Linked DNA regions of Methanolobus zinderi. The protein of the gene in region 1 interacts with the protein of each later gene in a pairwise test. Links are inferred from orthologs where the notes say so. Each region holds a gene or a part of one and is shown on either strand. Other genes may lie near its edges. The genes, in order: sepS and pscS.

What was found.
Region 2: the proteins of sepS (region 1) and pscS interact in binary tests that used the Methanocaldococcus jannaschii proteins (3 or more experiments, as listed by UniProt). The link is inferred for Methanolobus zinderi from one-to-one orthologs.

What each region holds. Positions count from the first base shown.
Region 1 is NZ_CP058215.1:318,404-328,143, reverse strand. What follows is about bases 4,886-7,774. They hold sepS (O-phosphoserine--tRNA ligase), read left to right. Parts: upstream 4,886-5,464; coding sequence 5,465-7,084; downstream 7,085-7,774. Other genes in these bases: HWN40_RS01545 (endonuclease V), read left to right, coding at 7,077-7,774; HWN40_RS01555 (translin family protein), read left to right, coding at 4,886-5,424. In the rest of the region: glyS (glycine--tRNA ligase), read left to right, coding at 1-1,367; HWN40_RS01570 (DEAD/DEAH box helicase), read left to right, coding at 1,441-3,699; HWN40_RS01565 (Sjogren's syndrome/scleroderma autoantigen 1 family protein), read right to left, coding at 3,739-4,269; HWN40_RS01560 (stationary phase-response protein), read left to right, coding at 4,388-4,654; more of HWN40_RS01555, read left to right, coding at 4,789-4,885; more of HWN40_RS01545, read left to right, coding at 7,775-7,778; HWN40_RS01540 (DUF169 domain-containing protein), read left to right, coding at 7,775-8,404; HWN40_RS01535 (DUF473 domain-containing protein), read right to left, coding at 8,415-8,804; HWN40_RS01530 (proteasome assembly chaperone family protein), read right to left, coding at 8,810-9,559; HWN40_RS01525 (pyruvate kinase alpha/beta domain-containing protein), read left to right, coding at 9,702-9,740. UniProt on the Methanocaldococcus jannaschii protein: Catalyzes the attachment of O-phosphoserine (Sep) to tRNA(Cys).
Region 2 is NZ_CP058215.1:2,361,006-2,370,682, forward strand. The notes cover bases 5,985-8,810. They hold pscS (O-phospho-L-seryl-tRNA:Cys-tRNA synthase), read right to left. Parts: upstream 8,067-8,810; coding sequence 6,903-8,066; downstream 5,985-6,902. Other genes in these bases: HWN40_RS11615 (mechanosensitive ion channel domain-containing protein), read right to left, coding at 5,985-6,838; HWN40_RS11625 (flavodoxin family protein), read right to left, coding at 8,146-8,721. In the rest of the region: HWN40_RS11580 (archaellin/type IV pilin N-terminal domain-containing protein), read left to right, coding at 1-175; HWN40_RS11585 (hypothetical protein), read right to left, coding at 424-639; HWN40_RS11590 (amino acid permease), read left to right, coding at 877-1,137; HWN40_RS11595 (TrkH family potassium uptake protein), read right to left, coding at 1,394-2,827; Trk system potassium transporter TrkA, read right to left, coding at 2,848-4,182; HWN40_RS11610 (alpha/beta hydrolase), read left to right, coding at 5,127-5,828; more of HWN40_RS11615, read right to left, coding at 5,885-5,984; HWN40_RS11630 (DNA-directed RNA polymerase subunit L), read right to left, coding at 8,870-9,148; HWN40_RS11635 (exosome complex RNA-binding protein Csl4), read right to left, coding at 9,182-9,677. UniProt on the Methanocaldococcus jannaschii protein: Converts O-phospho-L-seryl-tRNA(Cys) (Sep-tRNA(Cys)) to L-cysteinyl-tRNA(Cys) (Cys-tRNA(Cys)).

The DNA.
Region 1 (9,740 bases):
GTCCCGAATGTGAAGGTGACCTTGGTGATACATACGAGTTCAACCTAATGTTCAAGACACAGATAGGACCAGGATCCGGCAGGCAGGGATACATGCGTCCCGAGACCGCACAGGGAATGTTCGTGGACTTTTTGAGACTGGCACGTTTCTACCGTGAAAAGCTGCCATTCGGTGCCACCCAGATAGGAAAGTCTTACCGTAACGAGATCTCCCCGAGACAGGGTGTCATCAGGCTCAGGGAGTTCACACAGGCAGAAGCTGAGATCTTCATCGATCCAGAGAACAAGAGCCATCCGAACATAGGAAGGTTTGCCGACACGGTCCTGAACCTGTATTCGGATGCTGCACAGGAAAAAGGGGAAATCGAGAAGATGACAATAGCCGAGGCACTGGAGAAGGGCATCATAGCCCATGAGTTCCTCGCATACCAGATCGGACTTACAAACCTCTTCCTGCAGCGTGTGGGTGTTGCTCCTGAGATGCTCAGATTCAGGCAGCACAAGAAGGACGAGATGGCACACTACGCCATGGACTGCTGGGATGCCGAGGTCAGCACCAGCAGGTTCGGCTGGGTGGAAGTTGTCGGAATTGCCGACAGGACGGACTATGATCTCCGCGCACATGCATCTGTCAGCAAGACCGAGCTCTCTATTTACCGAGAATACTCCGAACCGAAGATGGTCACTCAGTTTGTGGTCAAGCCCAACATGGGAAAACTTGGCCCGCTCTTCAAGGGCAAGGCAAAGATGGTCGCAGAAGCCCTTAAGGAACTATCAAGGGAGGAACTGGAAAAAGGAGAGATCAAGGTCAAGATCGATTCCGAGGAGGTCACTGTTCCAGAAGATGCTGTCCAGTTTGCAGAAGAGACGGTAAAGGTCAGCGGAGAGAACATCGTACCTCATGTGGTGGAGCCATCCTTTGGTATAGACAGGATATTCTACACTGTCCTGGAGCATGCATTTGATGAGGAAGCGGTACCTGCAAAGGAAGATGAGGAGGAAGAATCCAGAATAGTCATGAGATTCAGGAACGAGACCGCACCTGTCCAGGTTGCAGTGCTTCCTCTCCTGACCAGAAAAGAGCTCATCGAGCCTGCAAGAAATATAGAGAGCAAGATAAGGGAACAGGGACTTCTTGTCTCATATGATGATTCAGGCACCATAGGGCGCCGCTACAGAAGAAACGATGAGATCGGTACACCGTACTCCATTACTATCGACTATGATACACTGGAAGACAATACAGTGACCATACGTGAGCGTGACAGCATGAAACAGGTGCGCACGTCCGTAGATGGTATAGAGGAAGTGCTGTATGAGCTCATGTATAAGAACAGGGACTTTGAGAGTGCAGGAGTTGCACTCTAATACTTTCACCCTGCTTGCCACATATTTAAAAGCTTAAAGATTGTATAGACCGACAAACTTTAGGCTTGAAAACATGCCGGAATATATCAGACATCCACTGATCAAAGCTGACACTGTGGAGCAGAGGCTTTACCAGCTTGACCTGGCCGGTAAGGCCCTTGCAGCATCCACTTTAGTAGTTCTTCCCACAGGACTCGGGAAGACCATAGTAGCTCTTCTTGTCATTGCATCACGCCTGGAAAAAGCAGGCGGGAAAGTGCTGGTACTTTCGCCCACAAAACCACTCGTTGAGCAACACGCATCTTTTTTCCGCAAGGTACTGAACATACCCGAAGAGGAAGTACTCACCTTTACGGGCAGCATCAGCCCCTCACAAAGGGAAGATTTATGGAAAAGCGGACGGGTGATCGTTTCCACCCCCCAGGTAATCGAGAACGATGTCCTCACAAAACGCATCGATCTCAAAGATGTAACCCATATAACTTTTGATGAGGCACATCGTGCTACCGGGAACTACGCCTATACATATATCGCGGAGAAATATTTTGATATCTCAAAGGACCCACTCTGTCTGGGAATTACGGCAAGTCCCGGCAGCTCCGATGAAAAAGTAGCGGAGGTCTGTGAAGTACTCCGAATTGAATCTGTTGCCGTCAAGACTGAAACGGACAGGGACGTGGCGCCTTATATTCAGAAGAAAGACATCGAATGGAAGCGTATCGATCTTCCGGCAGAGATGAAGGAGATAAAGAGCCTGCTGGAGAAGGTGCTCGAGGACAGGTACAAGAGACTCACGGATGCAGGCTATCCCATTTACAATAAAAGATATGTTTCCAAGAAGGACCTGCTTATGCTGCAGCAGAGACTGCAGGGGGAGCTCAGAGGTATGCCGGAACCATCGGTATATACTGCCATATCCATTCTTGCCGAGATTCTCAAGCTAAGCCATGCTGTGGAGGTCACCGAGACCCAGGGACTTGGTGCCTTACGCATGTATATGGAGAGGCTAGACAATGAAGCAGGTAGCAAAAAAGGAAGCAAGGCATCAAAACGTCTGGCAGAGGATCTTTACATCAGGCAGGTTGTCCACCGCCTCAAAGACTGCGACTGCGAGCATCCGAAAATGGAGCGCGTAAAGCAGATAGTCCTTGAACAGCTCAACAATAAACCGGAATCAAGGGTAATTGTGTTTGCAAACTACCGTGATACCGCAGAGATGATAACAAACGCCCTGTCAGAGGTAGAAGGGATAAGACCCATACGTTTTGTAGGACAGGCATCCAAGTATAAGGATAAGGGTCTCACGCAGAAACAGCAGGTAGAGATCATTGATATGTTCAAGGCAGGGGAATACAACACCCTTGTGGCAACATCAGTTGCAGAGGAAGGACTGGACATCCCGTCAACCGACCTTGTGCTTTTCTATGAACCGGTTCCCTCTGAGATACGCAGCATCCAGAGAAAGGGCAGGACCGGAAGAAAGCATGAAGGGCGTGTGGTGGTACTTGTAACAAAGGGAACGAGGGACGAGGGATACTACTGGAGTAGTCTTGCCAAAGAGAAAAAAATGCAGAGCAATATGCAGGCACTCCAGAAGACCATGCCTGCCCGGGAAAGCGGAGAGTACCAGAGAACCCTTGATGATATCAATGACAAAGACCAGGTAAAGCTGGCAGATTTTGATGGAGATAAAACTAAGGTCATAGTGGACCAGAGGGAAGTGAAAAGCTCGGTTGCCAGATCGCTAGATAAGGCGGGTGTGGATATTACACTTCAGACACTGGAAGTAGGGGATTATATCCTGAGCGACCGGGTAGCTGTGGAAAGGAAGAGCACTGAGGACTTTACAGGCTCACTTGTCGAACATAAGCTCTTCGAACAGATAGCAAACCTGAGCAGGACATACGAAAAGCCGGTACTTATACTTGAGGGAGATAATCTGTTCACAAGCAGGAGGATAGACCCTTCCGCAATACACGGTGCACTGTCCTCCATAGCCCTTGATTTCGGAGTGGCTGTCCTGTATACAAGGGATGCGGAAGATACTGCCAGCCTGATAAAGCAGATAGCAAAAAGAGAGCAGACAGAAGAAAAAAGAGAGGTCAGCCTGCACGGTAAAAAAGCTGCTCCCATGTTGCCGGAACAACAGGAGTATATCATTTCATCAATTTCCGATATAGGCCCCGGTGCTGCAAAAAGTCTCCTGAAGCATTTCGGAAGCGTGGAGAATGTAATCAGGGCAGACTACGATGAACTCCTGAAAGTGAAGAACATCGGACCAAAGACTGCAAATAAAATTAGAGAGATCGTAAGCAGGGAGTACACGGGATAACAGGATTGTTATCCGCATACTTTTAACACCCTTCTTGCTTCAAAGAGTCTTTTTCATTTTGTCAATTATTGAGAGACATCTCTCGATCATATCCATCTGATCCGAGACTTTTCTTACATCATCCTCCGAATTCATGGAATTTGCAAGTGAAATCATCTTTTGCATTAGCAGAGACTCAAGTTCTGTTGCCGAAGGCGAAACTGATTTGCCGGCAGAATATTCGTCGGACTCTTTTTCTGTTATCTTTGGTTCTGTTCTCTGTGGTTGAACATTCGTTTTCACAGTATCTTCCATCGTAGCCTGAACCCTGATTCCATCCATCTCGGATCCTGCAGAAGAAACTTCTGCGGTTACAGGGGCGGCCTCATTAACAGGAATGGCTTCATTTTCCATCTTTTGCTGCATCTTTGCGCGCGGGTCGGCTACGCTATCACAGACAGGGCACATGATCTTACCCTGGTACCTGAACATCGGCGCTCCGCAAACATCACAATGCTGCGCAAGCATAGTGCCACCAATCTCCAGCATTCTGGAAATCTTTTTTACCATATCATCATTCGTATTTGTCATTGAGTTCCCTCCTGGGTACGCAAAATATATACCAATGAAAGTCTTTTTATAGAACGTAACTATTTAGGGATAACTGAGGTAACCCTTATTTTCGTTCTAAAATTATCAAGGTGATCATATGTCAGATTATGCGCAAGTCATTGAAGAATGCAGGCAGAAATTGGAGTACATAGCAAACGACAATTCTGTTCCAAGGAACATCAGACGTTCTGCAAACGAAGTTCTGGAAACATTAAGCAAAGAAGACGAACCACTGTTCCTGAGAACTTCATCCAGCATATCAGTGCTTGAAGATATAAGCAATGATCCGAACATTCCCGTTCACACCAGGACACTCATATGGGATGTAGCCAGCCAGCTTGAGACCATACCTGTTGATGAATAAGATAAATACTTCATACTTTTGAAACTGATATTTTTATGACATGCAGTCGTTTTAAGACTGCAAGAATCTTTTTTTCCCGAAAAGGGAGCAGGCTGCAAATGGTATTCTGCAGCTGTAATAACGTAAGGGGAAACATGATCATCGATATTTCAGACAGGATTCGGGCTAAACTAGAGGAAAAGGATGCTGCACGTGAGCAAAGCCTGACAACATCCCGTGAGGTTGTGCGCAACTGCAGAAAAGCAATGTCAAGCATCCATAAGGGAAAGTTTGACAGGGCAGCCTCACTCCTTGAAGAATCCAGCCACTCGCTTAAAAGACTGAATTCCCTGCTTCAGGGACACCCTGATGTATACAATTCAGGTTTTGTGGAACATGCCCAGCAGGAATTTGTGGAATGTTCCATTGTCTTGAAATTACTCAAAACGGGTCCCCGGACAGAAACAATTCCCGGACCAGAAGAACTTGAAGTAGAATATACTGCCTACCTTAGTGGTCTTGGAGATGTGAATGGAGAGCTCAGAAGACATATACTTGACCTTATAAGAAAGGAGCAAGCTTCCGAAGCTGAGGAATTTCTTGACATTATGGAAGATATTTACTCGGCACTTATGATGTTCGATTTCCCTGATGCCATGACGCGTGGCCTAAGACACAAGACCGATACCACACGTGCGATACTCGAACGTACACGCGGGGATGTGTCAACAGCCATCAGACAGCTTAAGCTGGAAAATGCCATGAGGGAGTTCGAGAGAAAAATAGATTAGTTTTCCGTATCATAGTTAGTTTACTTTAAGAGGACTGTTTATGAGATTCGATCCTGAGGAAATTAAGAAAAAAGCCAGTGAAGATTTTGACAGTACATGGAATGCGGGAAAAGAGTTCGTTAAAAAAACAGGACTGAACGAACAGTACCCTCACCTTTCCCTCAACTACGGAAAGCCACATCCCATATACGAGACGATCTCAAGGCTGCGCCAGGCCTATTTGCGCATGGGCTTTGAAGAGATGATGAATCCCCTCATAGTAGATGAGAGGGAAGTCCACAAGCAGTTCGGGCATGAGGCCCTTGCAGTCCTTGACAGGTGTTATTACCTTGCCGGCCTGCCGCGTCCTAATGTCGGTATCTCCGATGAGTGCATAAGTGATATAAAATGTATTCTCGGGGACGTCAGTGACGAGGATATCGAGGTCATCAGGAAGATACTGCACTCCTACAAGAAAGGGGATGTGGAAGGAGACGACCTTATCCCGGAAATCTCCTCTGCGATCAATGTATCCGACGCACTTGTGGTTGAAATGATCGACCAGGTATTCCCTGAATTCAAGGAACTGGTACCACAATCCACAAAAAGGACACTCAGAAGCCATATGACCTCGGGATGGTTCATCAGCCTCTCATCACTTCAGGAGCGTTCAAGACCTCCGTTCAACCTTTTCTCCATTGATCGCTGTTTCAGGAGAGAACAGGAAGAGGATGCTGCACGTCTGATGACATATTACTCCGCATCCTGTGTGATCATGGATGAGGATGTGACAGTGGATCATGGAAAGGCTGTGGCCCAGAGTTTATTATCACAGTTTGGTTTCGAGAAGTTCATGTTCAGGCCGGATGAGAAACGCAGCAAGTACTACGTGCCTGATACACAAATCGAGGTATTCGCATATCACCCGCAACTTGTGGGTTCCAAGACAAAGTACTCCGACGGCTGGGTGGAAATCGCGACCTTTGGAATATATTCACCCACAGCCCTTGCACAGTATGGCATATCCTGTCCCGTTATGAATCTCGGACTTGGAGTCGAGAGGCTTGCTATGATACTGTACAATGCAACTGATATCCGTTCACTGATATATCCACAGATCGCACAATATACCGAGTGGAATATGTCGGATGATGAGCTTGCAAAGATGATCTATGTGGAAGACGTGCCCGACACCGCAGCAGGTATGGACATAGCTGAAGCCATCGTTGCCACGTGTGAGGAGAACGGCTCCACACCAAGTCCCTGTGAGTTCACAGCCTGGGAAGGTAAGGTCGGGGAGAAAACAGTTAAGGTCAGTGTTATCGAACCCGAAGAGAACACCAAACTCTGCGGACCTGCAGTATTCAACGAAGTCGTTGTGTTCGAGAATGACATCCTTGGCGTACCCGATAACAAGAAATGGAAAAAGGCTATGGAGAACCACTCCGCCAGAACAGGTGTGCGTTTCCTTGATTCCTTTGCATCAAAGGCTGCCAGGGACATAGAGGAAGCTGTTGCAAACGGCGAGAGTGAGGTTGAGACAAGGGTGCGTATTGTCAAGGTCCCGTCCGAGATCAACATATGCCTGGAACCTCTTGCAAACCGTTACATCACCGGCAAGAAGAAGAAGATCGATATCCGTGGACCGGTCTTTACAACAGTGAGGGCAACGATTGAATAAGGACAGACTGCGTGAGTGGTTCGATCCGCAAAAACGAAGTCTGAAAGAACTAAGGGAAATACAACACGAAGCTGTCAAAAAGATAAAACTGGAAGACGGCTTTGATAAGATCGAGACTGTTGCAGGTATGGACTGTTCGTACCTTGACAACAGGATCATCTGTGCAATGATAGTTCTCGACTACGAAAGCATGGAAGTTATCGAAAAAAGACATGTTGTAAGGGAAGTCGGACTTCCCTACATACCCACATACCTGAACTTCAGGGAAGGTTGTGGTATTGTCTCTGCTTTTTTAAAGGCATCCAGACTTCCGGACATTACAATATTTGATTCCTGTGGCATCAACCACCCCATCAGAGCCGGCATGGCGGCTTATTTCGGTGCAGTTATGGATGTCCCGACTATCGGAGTTTCCAAAAAGATACTCTGCGGTCATGCTGAAATGCCCACGGTTCCGGGAGAGCATCATAAGCTTATGGAAGACGGGGAGCAGATCGGCTGGGTGCTGAAATCCAATAAGAGAAGCAATCCGATAATCATAGCTCCCGGGAACAAGGCATCCATGGACAGTAGTCTTGAAGTGGTACAACATTGCCTTAAAGGATACAAGCTTCCGGAGCCCACCAGGCTTGCACACAACCATGCGGGAGAGATCAGAGAGGAACTTAAACGAAAAACGGAGAATCCTGAATGAAAAAAACGCTTGAAATACCAAATATAGTGTCACTTATGGATGAGGGCGGACCGGTCTGCATTACCTTTGAAAATGAAAAGGGAGACTCTTCCGATCAACTGTACTGCGAGCTTGTACATAAGGCCAGATACGGAGAATCATTTCATATGAAAGACCAGCGATGCAGTGCAGGGGATTATGTACTTGGGAGAACGTCTAAAAGCCCTGCAGACTACTATTTGAGATCAGGAAGATACAGGGATCAGGAAACCGCAGGAAAGGCTGTGGAATCGCTTCCCAGTATCAGGAAGAACTACAGATCGATACGAATCGAGCCTTTGTCTTCAAGTGAAAGTATCCCTGATGTGCTTGTACTATACCTCAGACCTGAAAAAGCGATGCGAATCATACAGGCATATGCATACCATTTCGGGAGAGCACCTGATATCAGTAGCATCGGTGCAGCATCCATATGCGGGGATTGTACTACACGACCTCTGACCGAGGGACTTGGCTTATCCTTTGGCTGCAAAGGATCCAGAAAACACAGCCATTACAGAGATACGGAGATCCCACTTGGCATAAGTGGCAAAATAATAGAAAAAATAGAAGAGGGGCTTGAGAAAAGCCCTGAGACATTTGATTGATAGATCTACTTTACTGTGCATTGTACAGAGGAATTTCCTCGGCATCGACCTTTGAGACCGCGCCGATCTTATTGCTCAGCACCTTGCGTATACGTGCTATGCACCTGGGATCCAGTTGCAGCCTCAGAGTTGTCATCTCACGTTCCTCATAGTACATATCGCCGCTTTGCATGACCCTCTGGGTAACCACCTGATGTTTGAGCAACCTTGCCACTATACCGGTCGTACCGCCTGTGAGATCATCAGCACTGGTACGTGTGAGGAAGAGGAATTCACCCACCTTAAGATCCATTGCCGCAAAGAAATTATGCGGGCTTCGGATCTCAATGGTAAGCAATCGGTTCTGTTTGAGCTCTGCAATTACACGTTCAGATAAACCGGTTAATGCAACGTATTCCATTGTTATCACCCATACATCGGGAATTCCTTTCTCGGACCTGGTGGCTGCTGTTCGCTTGTCCTGATATCCTCGGCAAGCCTTTGCATCTCTATCTCGATCTTCTCAGCCTGCTCTATCAGACTTTCGGTATCTACATCAAGATCATAGAGAACATTTAACACATCTATCACGACTGCCGCGGCCCTTGGGTCAGGATTCTGGCTCCTGGTCGAACCAAGCAGACTTATGGCAGATATGTGACGCACAAGACATTCGGACATGATACTTCCGGATATACCGGATATTGTTCCCATCTTGAACAGTTCCACCTTATCCTTGATCTTCTCAAGCATCTCATCATTTGTCGCCGCACCGAAAACCTGGTGATCCTCACTCATGGTAGCGATTCCCGCAAGGGAAACTATCTCCTTGACGTTGATGGATTGAGCCCAGTCAAGGAAGGCCCTGCTGATATCATATGCCACTACCGGATTTACAGGAATGTCGGAAACCACCATAATGATGTTGTTCTCAACACTTTCATAGATCCTTACAGGCATATTGATAAGCCCTTCATAGAGAACGGCTATCGGAGGGAAATGTCGTGAGTCCATAGAACCTATGTACTCCATCTCCAGCTCGTCTATTATCTGCTGACTTGCGATATTACCAACCAGCCCAATCCCCGGAAAGCCTTCTATAATAACAGGGTTCTCAGACTTTATTTCACTTGTGATTATCTTTACATCGTTATCGTCATAATTTGTTTCTGACACAAAATCACCTTTCAAAAGTAACTAAGTCAACTCCCTGATACAGATATACATCTGCCACATAGATAAGAGCATCGTTTGTACTTACAAATAACTTATATCAGATAAACAAAGCAATCATATGTTCATAATTTAAGGTGATAAGATGGAGAAATCAATAACATATTTTGATGATGTAGGACCC
Region 2 (9,677 bases), 2.0 Mb from region 1 along the record:
AGATTCCACAGGCGGTGAAGGCGGGGCAGCACCTCTGAAATATTCAGGACTCAATCTCTATCCCAGGACAGAAGTGAAGATAGTCCTTACTCCCGAAGCAGGAGCAACAGCTACTGTTGATATGATATTACCTTCAACATACGGGTCCGTGGAGAATATCAGACTCTTCCCCTGAGAGAATCTGATTAAATCCTATTTTCTATTTTAAGAATAAAACGTGGCTACCTGTTTCCTCTCAGCCACATCTCACATATTCTTAAAAGAAATTTGATCTCACAAAACGCTGAATGTGGTATAAGATCTGCCTGAAGTTTCGTTTCAGAAAAAACGTCAAAGTAAGTAAATGACCAGGAATGTAAAAAAAATGCTGTAACGTAGCACGTTACAGGCTGCTGATCAATGAAGCGATATTTTACGGTATTTTTAGCTTATACTTATAAGCTGGTTATTTGCTTTGATGAACTGATGCCTGAGTTTCATCAGCCTGTTTTCCAGTCCTATTAACTGATCTCCTGCTCCTATCTGCTGATTTCCTATCCCCGTAACCTGACTTCCTGACCCTATGGTCAGTGTATTGGGATATCCACACCTGGGGCACGGTGAAAGCATACTGAACGTGCCCTCATTCCCCATACCCATAAACGCGATACGATCTTGCCGTATTTCCTTGTTTATGAGGCAGCTACATTGCGGATTCATGCAATGGAAGTTAACATACATTTATATTCCTCATAAAGTGGTATATTCCAACCCTTTTATAAATTTATTGCCTATTTAACAATTATGAAAATGTTGAATTGACTGTCTTTGAGATTGTGTATTTAAACCGGACATATACGGAAAATATTATGTATGAGAGTGTTTTTCTAATCTAATGTGCCAATAGATGATGATATCCGAGTTAGCCTGAGCAGGGACCTTACACTTTTTGATATAACGATGATAGGGATTGCCGGGATGATCGGTGCGGGTATTTTCGCGCTCACCGGCATCGCTACAGGAATAGCCGGACCTGCTGTCCTGCTTGCGTTTCTATTGAATGGTATAATCGCAACTTTTACCGGGCTTGCATATGCAGAGCTTGGTTCTGCCATTCCCGAAGCCGGTGGAAGCTACCTGTGGGTCAAGGAAACGTGATTATATGCGAACATGTCATAATCCCCCATTCAATAACTTTCAATTAGTGAGCCGAATTCTAAAAGTATGATAATTAATAGATATCTGTTATGAAGAATGTAGCGTTAAGTATAGGTATCTTGTTATCAGTTACGGGAGGATTGTGGCATATTCAGACAGGAAATACTGTTTCCTTAATTATCACTGCTCTAGGAACAGGATGTATAGCCATATATATGGCACAGTCTGAAATTGATTATAATTAAATCAATTCTGATTATTCTTCCCAAAACTCAGGCAAGAACAAAACAAAGACAGTAAGCAATTCCAATCTTCCAAATAGCATATTGCCTATTAGCATAACCTTTCCAAGGAAAGGGATTACGTCAAAATTAGCATAAGGCCCTACTATATTAAATCCGGGGCCTATATTTCCAATGGTGGCAAAGGATGCCGTCAACGAACTTACAATGTCAACTCCCTGCAGGGCAAGTACAGAGGCTGTGAAGAATGATAAAAGTATGTATAGGCCCAAAAAAGAAACAACAGACATAATAACGTTTTCTGGAACAGCCTTGCCGTTGAACTTTATAGGTCTGACAGACTTTGGATGAAGTAGCCTGAACAGTTCCCTAAAACTTAATTTCACGAACAAAAGTGATCTAACAACTTTTACACCACCTGCTGCCGAACCAGCAGTTCCGCCTACGAACATGGCAGCAAGCAGAACAAACTTGGCAGAATCAGACCACATGTTAAAGTCCACAGTTGCAAACCCTGTGGCTGTGGATATGGAAACTACTTGGAATATGGCATATCTGAATGATTCAAAGATGTTCTGGTAAGCATCCTGCCATAGAACCACTGACAATACAAGTGTCAGGGATATTAGTATTAAGCTATATGTTCTGAACTCTTCATCTTTGATCAGGCTGCTCCTGTCAGAAAAGATTGTTCTGTAATAGAGAGCGAAGTTTGCACCTGCGGCAAACATGAACAGAGTTATAATGCTTTCTACCAGAGGACTATTAAAAGCGGCGATTCCCTCTCCATATGGCGAGAAACCGCCACATCCCATTGTTGAGAACGTATGTGTTACAGCATCGTAAAGGGAAAGACCGGCTAACAACAAAGCTACCACTTCAAGTGAAGATATAACGAAGTACACTGACCATAATGTTTTAGCAGTGCTCCTGATTCTTGGTTTTAATTTGTCTTCCATGGGTCCCGGAGCTTCTGCACGGAACAGTTGTCTTCCGGCAACACCAAGTTTAGGAAGAATTGCTATGAACAATACAATAATTCCCATTCCACCTATCCATTGTGTCATACTACGCCAGAAAAGAAGACTTTTAGAGTATGCCTCAATATCGACCAAAACAGTGGCTCCGGTGGATGTAAAACCCGACATTGTTTCGAATATGGAGTTGATGACCGAAACGCCTTCAAGCATAAAGGGGATTGATCCGAAAATTGCAGCCGTTATCCATGCAAAAACTACAATTGCCAGTCCTTCTTTTACTTTCCACTCACCTTCAACTCTATAGACACGAGATAAGATAATGCCAAGAATACCTGTGATAGCTATTGTTATTCCAAAAGGCAACAAAGATTCGCCATAATAGACAGCTACAAGCAGAGGCACGACCATTACGAGGCTTAAAAACTTCAATAAGTTGCCTGCAAAATTAAAAATGATCGTATAGTTCATTTTTTAACGTTCCTGATCTTTCACTTGAACAGTTTTTCGACTTTAGTGTTTGCTGATTGCAGAGCAAAAACCACTACTCTGTCCCCTTCTTCTATAACATAGTCACCCCGGGGAACAACGGTGTTACCATTATGGACAACCATACTTACAATAGAACCCGAAGGGAACTTGACTTTTTTCAATGGTTTTCCTACAATCTTTGATTTCTTAGAAGCTGTATATTCAACGATCTCCGCTTTTTCACCTTCGATGGTCGTAACGGTCTCAATTCCCTGGTCCATAGTGAGTTTTAGAACCTCATTTACCGTGGTTTGTCGGGGGCTTACTGCACTATCTATGCCGACCATCTCAAAAAGTGAAACATAATCAGAACGATCAGCCCTGGCTATTACCTTCTTCGCTCCGAGATGTTTAGCTATAAGTGCGCAAAGGAGATTTTTTTCGTCACTATTGGTCACCGCTATGACAACGTCCATATCTCCAACACCTTCGTCTTTAAGGAGATTGATGTCTGTACCATCACCATTAAGCACAAGCGTGTCTGGCAGTTCTTCTGCAATTTGCACAGAACGTGCCTTGTTAGCCTCAATAATCTTTAAATTGAATTCACCCATAGAGACAAGTTTCGCAAGATAGAAGCCTACAATTCCTCCACCTATAATCATGACATCGCTATGTTTGCCTGCCTTTTCACCGAACATGTCACGAACTTCTTTCATTGCGGCAGGTTTTCCGATGACGACAATGTGATCGTTTTCCTGTATAGTATCCTGCCCGCGAGGTATGATCACCTGTGCATCTCTGAAAACTGCACTAACTATACAACAATTGGCAAGATTAAGTTCCTGGAGATTTTGACCAATTAGTTTATTATCCTCCGCTATGGAAAACTCCATCATCTCCACTTTGCCCTCTGCAAAGTATTCAGCACCTATAGCATAGGGAATTGCCAGAATTTCGGCAACTTCCGAGGCAAGTGTCAGTTCAGGACATATCATTGTATCTATGCCTATCTGCGGACGTTCAGCAATAGGTTTGTCAATATAATCCGGATTACTTACTCTTGCAACTGTGTTCACATGCCTACTATCTTTAACTAGAAGCTTTGATGCCATACAGGCAACAATGTTTACCTCATCAGAACCCGTAACTGCAGCAAGAAGGTCAGCATCATCAAGCACAGTATTGAGAATTGAAACATCAGCACCATTACCCTGTATGACCTGAACATCGAGTTGATCAGCACGTTCGCATGCTTGCTCACTCTGATCAATGATAATGATGTCATTTGCCTGATGAAGTGCCTTTGCAATATGAAACCCGACTTCACCGGCTCCGATGATTACAATTTTCATACTATCCCTTCATATGATATACAAAGAATAAACATTTCATATAAACGATATTAGTTTTAAATCTTGCCGTACTTTTCTAAGCTGGTTTCAAAGTACAAATGCTTTATTCGACACTTAGTGTAGGGATTGAGTGGATTTAGAAGAATACTCAGATGAAAATTGTAGATTTATCAAACCACATTTACCACCACAAACCTATTACCAGGAGAAAGAGAGTAGATGACACCATAAGGTCAGCAATTATTTTCTTTTACTGGTTACAATCTGCCATCTTGCTTAGTTCTGGTGTCACGATGCGGAGAAGGAATAATATGATGGTCACAAGGCATGAAGCCAATTGCAGAACCGGTTTTTAATCCGTTCTGTATTTTACTTCATTTTTGACTACAAGTTAATGAAGTTTGTTTCATGATCGGGTTTTACCCCGTCAGGATTTTAGCTTCATTTTGCAGCTTACTTTCCTTGCGACCAATTAAAAGTATGTGCTTTACCATAGACGCCCATATAACTGCAGATTATATTAATGAGAGATTTAAAAGTCAAGACAATCTCTGTTAATTTCAGACGAGGTTTAGAAAAATCATTATTTTGTGTTAACTCCAATTAATTATACTAGTAACATCCTAAATAACAGGATTATTTAGAAACATTGATATAATTGTTTTATTGCGGCTGCCGGGATTCGAACCCGGGTTAAAGGCTTGGGAAGCCTCTGTCATACCGCTAAACCACAGCCGCACGTTAAAAACATCTATAATTTGTATTGCAGACTGAGATTATAGATTTTGTGGTGATGGAAAGAGTCACCCACATAAAACGATATTTGAGCTTAAACCCGAATCCTTTGGATTAATTTTATTCAATGCAGCAGCAATTTCTTCGGATTTTTCCCAATGCAAGCTTTTTTAGGTATCCAGCAATTAAACTTCTCAAGGAAGAAAATTATGATTAAACACGATTTAATGATCGACAATATACCGGCTGTATTATGGGGTGAGGACAGTTCAAAACTGTATGTGGCAGTGCATGGAAACATGTCACACAAAACTGACACTCCAATTTCCATTCTTGCTGAAGAAACGATTCCATTGGGTTATCAGGTACTTAGTTTTGATCTGGCGCAGCATGGAGACAGAAAAGATGAGCCTGTAACCTGCAAGGTTCAGAACTGTGTCAGCGACCTTTGTAAAATCATGGACCATGCACGAACAAAAGCTACTGATATTTCCTTATTTGCCTGCAGCATGGGAGCGTACTTCAGTTTGCTTGCGTATAAGGAAATGCCCCTACAGAAATGCCTGTTCCTTTCCCCCGTTGTCAACATGGAACGCATCATTGACAATCTAATGACAGGGTTCAACGTAAGCAAGGAACAGTTAGAGATTGAGAAGGAAATCCCCACTCCCGTCGGACAGACATTATACTGGGATTATTATTGCTATGTTAAAGATAATCCTGTGGTTCGCTGGGATATCCCGACTGCAATTCTATACGGAAAAGAAGACAAACTTTGCGAATTTGATTTTGTGAATTCTTTTGCAAAGGAATTCAATTGCAGCCTGAAAGTAATGGAGAATGGCGAACATTTCTTTCACACACCTGAACAACTAAACTATTACAGGCAATGGTTGACAGAACATATCTGAAAAAAGAAGAATCGATTACTAGTAATCGTCAGCTCTTCAAGCATCATATCCATCTTTCAGATCGAATAGCTCACAGCTTTGTTCTCGTGGATGCCGGCGATATCAGGGGCTCCTGTGAGACCTAGCTCTTCCAGGATTATGCTGATAAGCTGGTGGCGTATCCTGTCCCTGGCCTCGAAGGTGGATTTGTATTCGGTTATAAGTTTCACGCCGTCCTGGTCGGAGCCAAGATGGAAAAGCGCATCACCGTGACCGATGGATCCGGCCTTTTCCCTTATCTTCTCGATCCTCTCATCCAGGTATGCTGGGATTTCCTCAAGGTAGAGGTCAAAACTGAGTTTGAACCTGCCCCTGCCATGGTTTCTTATTGAGTTCTCAAGGAAGGTCTTGTTCGGGATCTTATAGAAATCGCTGTACACATGAGGGTAGGGATCTACCACAACGTAGAACAAGCCTACATGCTTCACGATTCCCTCTTCCTCGCCCACTTCTATATAGTCGCCTATCTTGAATGGTTTCTTTGTCAGCAATATGAACCATGCAAAGTAGGAGAGCAGGATATCCCTGAGCGCAAAGGCAAAACCCGTGGTAAGCAAACCAAGGAATATGGCTATGTTCTGAAGGCTCAGGCCAAGCTGCCAGAAAACAACCAATGCCGCCACAGAGTATATGAAAGCCATATACATCTTGCTCAACAGAATCTTCTCTTCCTGCTCGCCTGCATTACCAAAGCTGTCGGGGATCAGGTAAACTGTCAGTTTTATAAGCACGGTCGCCATAATAAAAGCCATCAATAAGAGGACAGTGGTTTCCAGGAAGGCGAGCACCAGACCAGGAACCGTTATCAGTTCCTGATTGTTGGCTATTATCACAGTTTCAAGTGGAAGGACACCTAAAATAAAAAGGATTATCAGTTTACTGAAATCCTTGCTGAACGTCCTTGCCTTATCTTTATACTTGTTTAACGCTTCGTCAGCTTGTGTTGTTCGGGGTGACTTCTTGTCGGGCATTATCTGATTACTTTTTGCGTGGCTAAAAGGCATTCAAATTTTATTGCCAGTAATCAGAAGGGCCTTACTCCTTCTTCTGATACTTGTCAATGATTTCCTCAAAGGAGTCTGCAACATATTTTAAGTTTTCTCTACCCACCTGGAAAGTGCTGAGCTTGAAGTATTTCGTAAGACCGGATTTAATGCCGTGGATATTCCTCTGTTTTAATTCTCTGTACAGGAAATAACGTCCCTTCTTGGCGGTCTGTGAGATATCATAGAGCACCGGAGCCTTAAAGAACATCAGGTCATGGTCATGGGGCTTATCGCCCATCTGCATGATACCAAGATCCTCCAACCTTGAAGAGAACCAGCGTGCATCGGCAACCTCATCATACCAGTTCCTTGTACGCTCCACAACGTGCGGGAACGAGGCCATCATGGTCATGATAGGAGCGCCCCTCACGGTACATCCCAGAAGTTCTACTTCCTTGTTCTTGTGGGTGGGAGACTTCCTGAAGACTATATCAGCATAATCCTCTTTCACACCGAGCAGACCCACAGGACCGGAAGCAGCCATAGATTTGTGTCCGCTTCCCACAATAAAGTCAGCACCCATCTTCTTTGCATCAATGGGCATCCTTCCCACAGAATATGCACCGTTGACCATCAGGGGTACATCATACCTGTGGCAGAGATCGGATATCCTGTTTACATCCGCAAGGTTTCCGTAGCTGCCATCAGGATAGGTCACCTGTGCAAGTGCAGGGGCTTTACCGGTCTCCCGGGTAATTTCCTCGATAACAGTTGCATATGCTTCCACATCGGTCTTATAGTCCGGGCTGCCACTATGTGGAACGGTCCTGATATTGAGTCCCGCCCTCTGGGCAGCAACGAATGAAGAGTAATGCGCAAGCTCATCCAGCACAATGTAGTCACCCTTCTCAGCCATGGAGTGCATAACAGCAAACTTTGACTCCCTTGCTCCGTGGGTGACTCTCACCTCATCCGTGTTCAAGAACTCCGGGAGAACGCTGTGCACGAACTCCTCGATAGGAGGCTTCTTGATCAGGTCCAGCACTCCGCCACAATAGTCACAGACAGAATAGCCGTCTCCCCATTCAAGAAGTGTACGTTTTGCATCTTCCGTAAGCTTGCCGCCTGTCTGGAGAGGATCGATATTTATCGCGTCCTTCATTCCACGTGGGATAAAACTGAATTTCTGAAGTGCTGCATCATCAAGTACCATATGTTCACCGATTTCCTGTTGTTCGTCCGGTATTCCAGACACATACTACTAATTAATAATTAAGAGCATTCGTTAAAAACTATCCGTATAGCTTCTGCATAAGCCACGCCATATTCTTTCCAAGATTGCGCATGGTCTGAATTCCTTCCTCATCGCCGGCAACATCACCCTCAGCAAGACCAAGCCCCATGTTCCAGTAACTCGATCCCGGAACCACCATCTGGCTGATCCCGAAGAAATGGTTCAGCGTATCGTATACATGGATCGAACCCGCCCTGCGTACCGCCACAACAGCAGCTCCTGTCTTTCTGGCAAGAAGATCCCCGTTTGCCTTGGACACAAAACCTGCCCTGTCTATCAGGGCCTTCATCTCGGTTGTGACATCTGAAAAATAAGTAGGCGATGCGAGTATGATGCCATCAGCTTCATCCATTTTAGCTATCCATCCGTTCACAGGATCATCATCGAATATGCATTTCCTGTCCTGGGTCTCGAAACATTTCATGCAGGCCGTACATCCCCGCAGTTTCTCGCCTGTGAGATTTATCATCTCGGTCTCGATCCCTTCCTTCTCGAGCTCTTCAAAAACATAATTCACCAGCATGGAAGTATTCCCTTCCTTTCTGGGACTTCCGTTAAAAGCAATTACCTTCATTGTACCTCCTCTGATCAATATTGCATTTATCGAATATTAGGCCATGCCTTAAGGTATAAAATTACCGCAAACATTGGCTTATAAAACAATAGAAAAATAAAACCTTCCCGTATTATCAGGAAGGAACACTTAAGGTGTCTTTTTGAACTTATGCATTAACTGCAGTGGTAAAAACCGAAACGAACTCGTCACACTGGGAAATAAGTTCTTTCAGAGCATCCTTCACGACGTCTATGGGGTCAGCACCATCTGTTTTAACAAACAGTACAGGATCACTGATAGATACATGCTTCATATCGTAAGTTGCTATCTGAACCCTCTCGTCATCAAGGAGAACTGATTTGAGCATGTTAAGAAGGGTATGTGTCTCTCCCTTTATCTCAAGATGCATCTCGTCATCAGTCTTGTCAATGATCTTTAATTCCATCTTTTTCTCACCTGAAACAGATTATTTGTAATATCAGAAAATGCCGGTTCCGTAGTCGGAGGACACTTTTCTCTTTTCGGTGCGTCCGCATGAAGGACATTTGAGTCTTTTACCGTCCATCTGAAGCTCGCTCCTGCATCTTGAGCAGTAAGCCTTCATAACACCAAGTGATTTCTCGGATGTGGTAAGCCTCATGTTCTGGGTATTAATGACCTTTGCCTTGACAATATCGGACATGGAGAATTCCTGTGAAAGGTTCTTGACATAGGAATCCCTCACATTTGAAACATGGATCGCTGCAAGGCCATCCATCTGGAACTCACGCTCTCCTTTGCCCTTGATCCCGCCTATATCTACCAGAACCACAGAATCGCGCAAGTTGGTGATACCGCCAATTACTATATCGCCCTCACATAGCTCAGGAGGAGTCTTTGTTTTAGGAACTACGGAGATTGTCCTTGATTTTCTGTCAATGTTCACATATCCCGTGCTGATAGAGTGAATGTCTCCTACATCCACATATGTTCCT